Thermotoga maritima MSB8: one gene and its partner. The protein of the gene in region 2 interacts with the protein of the main gene of each other region in a pairwise test. Links are inferred from orthologs where the notes say so. Each region holds a gene or a part of one and is shown on either strand. Other genes may lie near its edges.

The links. The genes of interacting proteins can lie anywhere in the genome.
Region 1: the proteins of hfq (region 2) and rho interact in binary tests that used the Escherichia coli proteins (3 or more experiments, as listed by UniProt). The link is inferred for Thermotoga maritima MSB8 from one-to-one orthologs.

What each region holds. Positions count from the first base shown.
Region 1 is NC_000853.1:1,481,452-1,484,378, reverse strand. It holds rho (transcription termination factor Rho), read left to right. Parts: upstream 1-785; coding sequence 786-2,069; downstream 2,070-2,927. Other genes in the region: TM_RS07455 (ROK family protein), read left to right, coding at 2,086-2,927; rplQ (50S ribosomal protein L17), read left to right, coding at 336-731; TM_RS07470 (DNA-directed RNA polymerase subunit alpha), read left to right, coding at 1-332. UniProt on the Escherichia coli protein: Facilitates transcription termination by a mechanism that involves Rho binding to the nascent RNA, activation of Rho's RNA-dependent ATPase activity, and release of the mRNA from the DNA template.
Region 2 is NC_000853.1:548,013-556,258, forward strand. Bases 2,269-4,940 are described here. They hold hfq (RNA chaperone Hfq), read left to right. Parts: upstream 2,269-3,304; coding sequence 3,305-3,577; downstream 3,578-4,940. Other genes in these bases: TM_RS02700 (class I SAM-dependent methyltransferase), read left to right, coding at 2,269-2,354; miaA (tRNA (adenosine(37)-N6)-dimethylallyltransferase MiaA), read left to right, coding at 2,351-3,268; hflX (GTPase HflX), read left to right, coding at 3,591-4,811; fmt (methionyl-tRNA formyltransferase), read left to right, coding at 4,808-4,940. Outside these bases: ATP-dependent protease ATPase subunit HslU, read left to right, coding at 1-740; TM_RS02690 (hypothetical protein), read left to right, coding at 751-1,380; more of TM_RS02700, read left to right, coding at 1,590-2,268; more of fmt, read left to right, coding at 4,941-5,749; TM_RS02725 (heavy-metal-associated domain-containing protein), read left to right, coding at 5,746-5,958; TM_RS02730 (ABC transporter ATP-binding protein), read left to right, coding at 5,975-7,144; TM_RS02735 (ABC transporter substrate-binding protein), read left to right, coding at 7,160-8,246. UniProt on the Escherichia coli protein: RNA chaperone that binds small regulatory RNA (sRNAs) and mRNAs to facilitate mRNA translational regulation in response to envelope stress, environmental stress and changes in metabolite concentrations.

The DNA.
Region 1 (2,927 bases), 930 kb from region 2 along the record:
TCAAAATCGTGACGGAAGGGTTGCCTGAACTGAAGATCTCCGAGGAATACATCATCACATCCGAGGAGGAAGAAGCAGAAGTCCCTGCCAGTGAACACGAAGAGGAACACAGGGAAAACTCAGATGTGTACAACAGAAAGATAGATGAACTCGAACTTTCAGTCAGATCTCTCAACTGTTTGAAGAGAGCCAAAATAGAAACGATCGGGGATCTTCTCAGCAAAACCGAGGAAGAGCTTTTGAAGATAAAGAATTTTGGTCAGAAATCTCTCGATGAGGTCAAGGAGAAACTGAAAGAAAAATTCGGTCTTGAGCTCAGGAAGGGGGAATGAAAGATGAGACACAGAGTGAAAAGACACAAGCTCGGAAGATATGGAAGCCATAGAAAAAGTCTCTTGAGAAATCTTTCAAGAGAGATCGTTGAACACGGCTCGATAGTTACCACAACAGCAAAAGCAAAAGCTCTGAAGACATTCATGGACAAACTTGTCAGCAAGGCCATAGAAGCCGCAACCACCGATGATAGAGCCAGGAGTGTTCACCTGAGAAGACAGATAAACGCTGTACTCGGAGACAGACGATTGACAAACAAACTTGTGGATGAAATAGCGAAGAACTACGTTGGAAGACGAGGTGGCTACGTTAGAGTGTTGAGAATAGGTTTTAGAAGGGGAGACGCCGCTGAAATGTCGCTTGTTCAGCTTGTGGAGGCATCCAGTCAGGAAGGCTGATGCCTCCTTTTTCTTTCCCGCCCCTGTTGCCTTCCATCAGTAGGAGGTGAAAAATTGTCAGAAGAACAGAAAACCATTAGTATATCAGAGCTGGAATCTATGAACATAAAACAGCTCTATGAGATAGCGAAGTCCCTGGGTATTCCTCGGTATACTTCTATGCGAAAAAGAGACTTGATTTTTGCCATTTTGAAAGCCCAAACCGAATCCACCGGTTATTTCTTCGGTGAAGGTGTGTTGGAAATTCATCCTGAGGGTTTTGGATTTCTCAGGAGGATAGAAGACAACCTTCTTCCGAGCAACGACGATATATACATATCCCCTTCTCAGATAAGGAAGTTCAACCTGAACACGGGAGATATAATTTCCGGGGTTATAAGAAAACCGAAAGAAGGGGAAAAGTATTTCGCCATGATAAAAATCGAAGCGATAAACTACCGTCCAGTCGAAGCGGTTAACGACAGAGTGAACTTCGACAACTTAACACCGGATTATCCCAGAGAACGCTTCATTCTTGAAACCGACCCGAAGATATATTCCACCAGATTGATAGATCTCTTTGCCCCCATTGGAAAAGGCCAGAGAGGAATGATAGTGGCTCCTCCGAAAGCTGGTAAAACGACCATCCTCAAAGAAATAGCGAACGGTATCGCTGAAAATCACCCGGATACCATAAGAATAATCTTGCTGATCGATGAAAGGCCGGAAGAAGTTACAGATATAAGAGAGTCAACGAACGCAATCGTCATAGCGGCTCCCTTCGACATGCCACCAGACAAACAGGTAAAGGTCGCCGAGCTCACCCTGGAAATGGCAAAGAGACTGGTGGAATTCAATTACGATGTTGTTATACTTCTTGACAGTCTGACAAGACTCGCTCGAGTGTACAACATAGTAGTTCCTCCCAGTGGGAAACTTCTGACGGGAGGTGTGGATCCAGCCGCACTTTACAAACCCAAGAGATTTTTTGGAGCGGCGAGAAACACCCGTGAAGGTGGAAGCCTCACGATCATCGCTACTGCTCTTGTGGAAACGGGTTCAAAGATGGACGAGGTCATATTCGAGGAATTCAAAGGAACAGGTAACATGGAACTGGTTCTTTCAAGACAGCTGGCGAACAAGAGAATCTTCCCAGCCATAAATCTTTTGCTCTCTGGGACAAGAAGAGAAGAGCTGTTACTCGACGAAGAAACTCTCAAGAAGGTGTGGCTCTTACGAAGAATGCTCTCTGCAATGACGGAAGAAGAGGGCTTGACGCTCATACTGAACAAACTTTCGGAAACATCGTCGAACGAAGAATTTCTGAAATTGATAGACAAGGAAAAAGCAAGATACTGAGCAGGAGGTGCCGAAGTTGAAGCTCATAGGAGTTGATCTTGGAGGAACTACCTTCTCGGTAGGACTCGTGAGTGAAGATGGGAAAATACTGAAGAAAGTAACTCGAGATACTCTCGTAGAGAACGGAAAAGAAGATGTGATAAGAAGAATCGCTGAGACGATCCTGGAGGTATCTGACGGGGAAGAAGCGCCCTATGTTGGTATAGGATCTCCAGGTTCGATAGATAGAGAGAATGGGATCGTCAGATTTTCTCCAAATTTTCCGGACTGGCACAACGTTCCACTAACCGATGAACTGGCAAAGAGAACCGGGAAAAAGGTTTTTCTTGAAAACGATGCGAACGCGTTTGTTCTTGGAGAGAAGTGGTTCGGCGCTGGCAGAGGGCATGATCACATAGTGGCTCTGACACTTGGAACAGGTATTGGCGGGGGAGTTGTCACCCATGGATACCTCCTCACGGGAAGGGATGGAATAGGAGCAGAACTCGGGCATGTTGTTGTTGAACCCAATGGCCCCATGTGTAACTGTGGCACGAGAGGTTGTCTTGAAGCTGTGGCATCCGCAACGGCGATAAGGAGATTTCTCAGAGAGGGCTACAAGAAATATCACAGCTCTCTGGTGTACAAACTCGCAGGTTCACCTGAAAAGGCAGATGCCAAGCACCTCTTCGACGCCGCAAGACAGGGAGACAGATTCGCTCTGATGATAAGAGACAGGGTGGTGGACGCCCTGGCACGAGCCGTAGCGGGCTACATACACATATTCAACCCGGAGATAGTGATCATAGGTGGAGGAATTTCAAGAGCGGGAGAGATTCTGTTTGGTCCCCTGAGAGAGAAAGTGGTGGACTACATCAT
Region 2 (8,246 bases):
AAATCACGAATATGTTCAGCGGAATGCTTCCAAAGCGAAAGAAGAAGAGAAAAATGAAAGTCTCTGAAGCGAGGAAGGTTCTGTTGCCTTTGGAAGCGGAAAAACTCATAGACATGGACAAGGTGGTGCAGGAAGCACTCGACAGAGCTCAGAACAGGGGAATCATCTTCATAGATGAAATAGACAAGATCGCCGGGAAAGAGAGTGCGGTGGGGCCAGATGTCTCCAGACAAGGTGTTCAGAGGGACCTTCTCCCCATTGTCGAAGGTACCACGATCATGACCAAGTACGGACCGGTGAGAACGGATTTCATCCTCTTCATAGCGGCCGGCGCATTCCACGTTTCACGACCATCGGATCTCATTCCGGAACTTCAGGGACGTTTCCCGATACGTGTAGAACTGTCACCCCTCACCGAGGAGGATTTCGTGAGGATATTGAAAGAACCAGAGAATGCCATCATAAAACAGTACCAGGCACTTCTTTCAACGGAAGGTGTGGAACTCGTCTTCACCGAGGATGGAATCAGAGAAATGGCTCGAATAGCGTATCAGCTGAATCAAAGACTCGAAAACATCGGAGCCAGAAGGCTCTACACGGTCGCTGAAAAGGTCCTCGAGGAGATCTCTTTCGAAGCACCGGATATTCCAGAAAAGAGGGTCGTTGTGGATGCCGAATACGTGAGAAGAAGACTCGAAAAGATCGTTCAGGACGAGGATCTGAGCGCGTACATACTGTGAGGTGTTTCCCGTGAGGGTTCTTCTTCCTGCTTTTCTTCTGCTGCTCGCCGTTGGCTGTGCTCTGGTGAGCCCTGGAAAGGCGGATCTGTACGTCTATTTGTTCAACGTGGGAACAGACGAAAACGTTACTGTGGATCTGGAAAGCAGTCATTTATCGGTGAACGGAAAAGAGTACACGCTCAAGGATGTATTGGCCAATGAGGGAGTCCTTTTGAACACGGTGGATATACCGTTCGATCTGTCGGATTTTGAGCTCACCGTGGCGGCTACGATCGTGTTCGATGAGCAGACAGAAGAAGTGTCTTTCAAAACAACACCGGTGGTGCTTTACCACTCCGCGGGAAAGTTCAGCACCGACACGGTGCTGAGAAGCAACGCGTACCAACTCCTCGATCTCGAAAACAAGAAAATTTTCGCAGTGGAAGACCCTGTGAAGGTGTACGGTGAACTCACCAGCGAGGGAAGTGTGGTGACGCTGAGTTTCGGGGAATACGAAATGAAAGTTCCCGTTTACAATGGGGAATTCCTGTTTTATCTGCCAGGAACGGATGAAAGTTACGATGTGGATGTGTTTTTTGATAGTGATTCAACATCCCTCACCATACAGGAGGGGAGGGACGAATACGAGGTCCCGTTCTAAACTGAGGCCAAGAAGGCGGAAGCATTTCAGAGTTAATCTGGGACTTCTGACGCTTCTTTTCTTTATGATCTTTGTTTTTCTCGTGAGCTATCACAACTATCAGGTGGCACTGGAGAAGCACAATCGGTTGATGTCGAAATACCAGGAATTGAAGACAAAGATAGAGGAACAGAAAGCGCTGAACGAGAAGCTCTTAGAGGTGATAGAGAATGAAAAACTTCGTGGTCACAACCTCACACAAACCGGACAGGGAGCAGGTAATGAAAGCGAAGGAACTCGCTGAAAAACTCGGCACCATCTACGTTTCAAGAAGGAGATTGAAAGAGTTCAAAGTGGACTTTTACTACGTGGTGGAGAAGAACAGAATCTCAATAAAATGGCCCGGAGGAGAGTTCTTTTTTCATCCTTCTTCGGCTATCCTCCGGATGAGGAACATAAGAAGCGGTCAGAAGGACTACCTGATAGAATCCCTTCAACCGGAGGGAAACGAAATCGTGCTGGATACGACCTTTGGTCTTGGAAGCGAAGCCATCCTCATGGCCGCTTTTCTTCCTGAGGGTAAGGTAATCGGTCTTGAAGGATCCATTCACATATACACCATCGTGAAATACGGAATGGAAAATTTTGAGACTGACATTCGGTGGTTGAAAGACGCTTTAAAAAGAATAGAGCTTTATCACGCGAATTTCAAAGAATACATCAGAAGTCAGCCCGACAATTCTTTCGATGTGGTCTACTGTGATCCCATGTTTGAGAATCCCGTGTACGAGTCCTCTGCCATGAATCCTCTGAGGCCCTTCGCTGTGTACGACACGGTGAACGAAGAAGACATTGAGGAAATGCTGAGAATCGCGAAGAAGAAGGTGATCCTCAAAAGCCACGTGAAGGATTCTCTCTTCAAAAGAATCAGGGTTGACGAACTGAAAGGTTCCAGAAAGAGCGGTGTTCTCTATGGGGTGATATACAAGCGATGAAGATAGCCATAGTCGGTGGGCCCACTGCTGTTGGAAAGACAGATATCATGATCGAAGTCTGTGAAGAAATAGGTGCGGAGATCATCTCGATGGACTCGAGGCAAATCTATCGTTATATGGACATAGGAACAGCCAAACCAACACCAGAGCAGAGAAAGAGGGTTCTTCATCACATGATAGATATCATCGATCCTGATGAGTATTACAACGCTTTCATGTACAGGAAGGATTCTCTGAGAGCAATGGAAGACGTTCTCAGACGTGGGAAGATTCCTGTTTACGTTGGAGGAACGGGGCTGTACGCGGACGCGCTGGTTCGGGGTATATTCGAAGGAGTGCCTGCCGATGAAAACATAAGAAAAGAACTCAGAGAACTAGAGAGAAGAGAACCCGGGATTTTGAGAAAAATGCTCGAAGAGCTCGATCCTGAAGCGGCGACGCGCATTCATCCGAACGATCTCAAGAGAACGATCAGAGCCCTTGAAGTTTACATGAAAACGGGAAGAAGGATCTCGGAACTTCAAAAAGAAGCAAAGGGTGACGACAGGTTTTTCATAATTGTTTTGACTCGGGAAAGGTACGAACTTTACGAGAGAATAAACAAAAGAGTTGATAAGATGATAGAGATGGGCCTAGTAGATGAGGTGAAGAGACTCTTGGGGATGGGATATTCGAAAGATCTCAATTCGATGAAAACGATAGGATACAAAGAAGTCATTGACTATCTGGAAGGGAAGTACGATTTTGACAAGATGGTTCATCTCATAAAACGAAACACCAGACACTTTGCCAGAAGACAGATCATATGGTTCAAAAGATACAAAGAAGCTGTGTGGTACAATTTAACGTTCGAAGATGTAGGAGAAGTAAAGGAGAAACTCAAGAAGCTGATAGTTGAAAATTTTTCAGTATAATTCTATTTTGAAATCACATCGAGGGGGGAGTTGGCCTTGGCGGAGAAGTTCAACCTTCAGGACAGGTTTCTGAATCATCTCAGGGTTAACAAGATCGAAGTGAAGGTGTATCTGGTGAACGGTTTTCAGACAAAGGGATTCATCAGATCTTTCGACAGCTACACGGTCTTGCTGGAGAGCGGAAACCAACAGAGCCTCATCTACAAACACGCGATCAGCACGATCATTCCTTCTTCTTATGTGATGCTGATGCCAAAGAAACAGGAAACAGCACAGGAGGCTGAGACCTCTGAAAACGAGGGATCTTGAAGGGAAAAAAGCGGTGATCGTTGCTGTTGGTAAAGATGAAGAGAAAATAAAAGAGTCTCTCGAAGAAATGAAGGGTTTGTGTAAAACCCTCGGTGTTGAAGTTGTTGAATGGCTCTGGCAAAAGAGAGCAAAACCGGATCCGGCTACCTACCTTGGAAAGGGGAAATTGCAAAAGCTCAAAGAGGTAGTTGAATTCTGTGAAGCGGATCTTGTGGTCGTTGACGATGAAATCACACCGGTGCAGTACAAAAATATGCAATCAGAACTGAACGTAGATGTTCTTGACAGAACGCAGGTGATCCTTGAAATTTTCGCTCGCCACGCAACGAGTGAAGAGGGAAAGCTCCAGGTGGAGATGGCGAGTTTGCTTTATGAGCTTCCAAGGCTCGTAGGAAAGGGTGAGGAACTCTCCAGACTCGGTGGAGGTATTGGCACCAGAGGACCGGGTGAACCCTTGCTGGAGGTTTTGAGAAGACACATAAAAAACCGCATCGCACAGCTTCGAAAAAGATTGAAAGAAATAGAGCAAGAAAGGAACACTCAGAGAAAACAAAGGCTGGAAAAGAAAATTCCACATGTCTCTATAGTTGGATACACAAACGCCGGGAAATCTACTCTTCTCAAGGTTTTAACCGATAGTGATGTGTACGTCGCCGACAAACTCTTTGCCACTCTCGAGCCCGTCACGAGACGGTTGAAGCTGAAAAGTGGAAGAGTCATTCTCGTGAGTGACACTGTCGGGTTCATCAGAAAGCTACCTCACACCATTGTGAGTGCGTTCAAAGCGACACTCGAAGAGATAAAGTATTCGGATGTGCTCATACATCTTGTTGACGCTTCTGATCCGTATCTCGAAGAAAAGATGAAAGCTTCTGAGAAAGTTTTGGAGGAAATCGGTGCCGATAAGATTCCAAGGATTCTGGTTTTCAACAAGATCGATCTCTGTCCCAGAGAGAGGATAGAAACGCTGAAATGGAAGTATCCGGAGGCTCTGTTCATTTCAGCAGAAAAAAGGATAGGACTGGATCAGCTTCTGGACAGGCTGGAAGAAGTCATAAGCCAAAGGGATGTTCAGGAAACTTTGAAAGTTCCCCTGGAAAAGATAGGGCAGATCTACGCTCTGAAAGATCGACTGGAAATACTGAACGAAGATTACAGGGAAGGGTACGCTCTGATTACGTTGAAAACTGATCGGGAAACTCTTGAGATGTTGAAAAGGAAGGTGGCATCTTGAGAATTGTCTTTGTGGGGACACCGGAGTTCGCAGCAGAAATACTGGAGCATTTGATCAAAAACGGATTCAACGTGGTGGGTGTGGTCACCCAGCCGGACAAACCAAGAGGGCGGGGAAGAAAAGTTGCACCAACTCCGGTGAAGGCAGTGGCTGAAAAACACGAAGTTCCTTTCATTCAACCCGAATCGATAAACAAGAAAGAAGCTTTAGAATTTCTCCGATCTGTGAGGCCAGATGTTATAATAGTCGCATCCTACGGAAAGATCCTGGGTGAGAAGGTACTTTCTCTTCCAAGACTCGGTTGTTACAACATTCATCCTTCTCTTCTTCCAAAATACAGGGGTGCTTCTCCTATACAGAGAGTGCTCGAGAACGGTGAAGAAAGAACGGGCGTCACCATATACAAAATGGTGAAAGAGCTCGACGCTGGTCCCATTGCACTCCAGAAGGAAATTTCTGTAGATCCATTTGAAACTTTCGATCAGTTAGAGAAACGTTTGATAGAACTGTCGAAAGAGATGTTGATCGAGTTTCTGGAGAAACTGAAAACGGGGAACATAGAGCTGAAAGAGCAGGACCATTCTCGAGCAACCTATGCTCCAATGATAAAAAAAGAGGACCTGATTGTGGATTTTTCAAAGGACGCTGAATCGGTGAAGAACAAGATCAGAGCTTACGATTCCAGGCCCGGTGCAAGAGCTTTCTTGGGAAACGTTGAAGTGAAATTGTTCGGAGTGACAGCGATAGATAGTTCGGGAGATGAACCAGGTTTGATAAACTATATTGATAGGGAAGGTGCATGGATAGGTACCGGCGACGGAAAAGTGAAAGTGAGATACATTCAATTTCCCGGAAAGAAGAAGATGACCTTCTGGGAAGCAAAAAACGGAAGATTGATAATCGAAGGCATGAGATTCGAAAGGAGGTATGAGAGTTGAGAAGGTTGAACTATTTCATGCTCAAAGGTGCAAAAACAGAGGAAGATTACAAGAGAGTTAAAGAAGCCATCGAGAAACTCGACGGTGTTTTCAAGGTAGATTACGAAATGGCGGCTGAGGTTGTCGGCGTGGATTACGATGATGAAAAGGTCTCCAAAGAGCAAATAAAAAGCGCTGTGGATAGTTTGGGATACACACTCATCGTGTAAAGGGGAGCTGTTCAGGATGAAGACTATCGAGGTGCTGAGTCTGAGAAAGTATTTCCCGATCAGAAAAGGATTCCTTGTGAAAAAGATCGTTGGTTACGTGAAAGCGGTCGATGATATCTCTTTTTCCGTGGAAAAGGGAAAAACGTTCGCCCTCGTTGGCGAGTCGGGATGTGGAAAAACAACGACTGCAAAGACGATCCTGCGCCTCACGAATCCCACTGCGGGCCGTGTTGTGATCGACGGTGACGACACCACGTATTACTTCATGAAAAGAAGAGATGCGGAGAACTATCTGGAAACGACCTACGTGGATATATTCCGCGAAATGAGGGAAAAACTCTCACCGGATCAGATTGTGGACGTGCTCGAGGATGTGGATAAGAAGTACGCGGAGATCTTCTTTAAAGAAGCGAAAGAAAGCGAAGAGAAATTCTATCAGATCCTGCTCGACGACATCGATGAAAAGAGGATGAAATTCAGAAGGAAGATACAGATCGTCTTTCAGGATCCCATGAGTTCCTTGAACCCGAGAATGACGGTTGGCGACATCCTCACTGAGCCCATTCTGTTCCACGGACTGGCGAAAACACGAGAAGAAGCCGTAGATATGGCAAAAGATCTTCTCAAAAGCGTGGGACTCAAGGAATATCACCTCGAAAGATATCCCCATCAGTTCAGTGGAGGCCAGAGACAGAGAATCGCTATCGCAAGGGCGATCTCCATAAACCCCGAGATAGTGATACTCGACGAACCCACGGCTTCACTGGACGTTTCCGTTCAGGCACAGGTTATAAACCTGTTTCTCAAACTGCAGGAAGAGAAAGGTTTCACATATCTTTTCATCTCGCACGACCTTGGACTTGTGAGATTTATAAGCCACGAGGTCGGCATCATGTACCTCGGCAGGATCGTGGAGATGGGAAACACCGATGAGATATTCGACAATCCTCTTCATCCGTACACCCAAGCGTTGCTTTCTGCTGTTCCCGTGCCGGATCCGAAGGTTGAGCGTACAAGGAAACGCATCATCCTCAGGGGTGGGGTTCCAAGCCCGATCAACAGGCCGACTGGCTGCTTCTTCCATCCGAGGTGTCCTTACAAGATGCCTGTGTGTGAGAAAGAATATCCGGTGATGAAAGAAATTTCTCCGGGTCACTGGGTAGCGTGTCATTTACATTCGTCATAGAGGAGGTGTGATGTTATGCGTAGGTTTCTTGGTATTTTCCTTATGATTGCAGCCGTTGCACTTTTCGCAGAACTTTCACCGTTCGCTCAGTTCGAAACGTACATCGGAGCAGAGTTCACAGGACAGTACGGGGGAGTGCTCGTAGTACCGACGCTTTCTGGTCCCAGAACGTGTAACAATGTCGTGGCTCAGGAGACGAGCTCTAGAGATGTTATAGCGAGGTTCATGGCTTCCATGATCGAGCTCGACAATTACGCAAGGATCCATCCCGCTCTCGCAGAAAGCTGGGAACTCATCCAAAACGAGGACGGAAGCATGGAAATCGTTTGGCACCTGAGGAAGGGTGTCAAATGGAGTGACGGAACACCGTTCACAGCAGACGATGTGGTCTTCACAATTAACGATGTCTATTTCAACCCTGACATACCGAACGATATGCAGGATCTCTTTGCAGACAACTGGCCAGTAGCCGAAAAGCTCGACGATTACACGGTGAAGACAACTCTCAAGGAAACTTACAGACTTGCGGTAAGGTACATTGGAGGTATTCCCATCTTCCCAAAACACCTCGCGGAACCGTATGTGAAAGAAGGAAAATTCAAGGAATTCTGGACGGTTGACGCCATCAACAAGGGAGAAATCGTGGGACTTGGTCCGTTTATTCCGGTTGAGTACGTTCCCGATCAGTACGTGAGATTCGTGAAGAACCCCTACTACTGGAAGTACGACAAAGAAGGAAAGCAGCTTCCTTATCTCGACGGTATCATCTTCAAGATCATTCCGACACAGGATGCACAGAGACTCGCGTTTGAAAACGGAGAAGTCGATGTGTACGGACCTCGCGGAACAGAGTACGCAGAACTCAAAGCCATGGCAAGAGAAAAAGACTGGGTTGTGGGTATCGGAGGCCCGAACTTTGGAACCACTTTCATCAGTTTCAACTGGAACGCTCCCGATCCTGTGAAGCGGAAGTGGTTCAGGAACGATTTCTTCAGAAGGGCAGTGGCGTACGCCATCGACAAGCAGTCGATGATCGATACACTCTACAACGGCCTCGCGGTTGAACAGTGGGGCCCCATCAGTCAGGCTGCGACCGTTTATT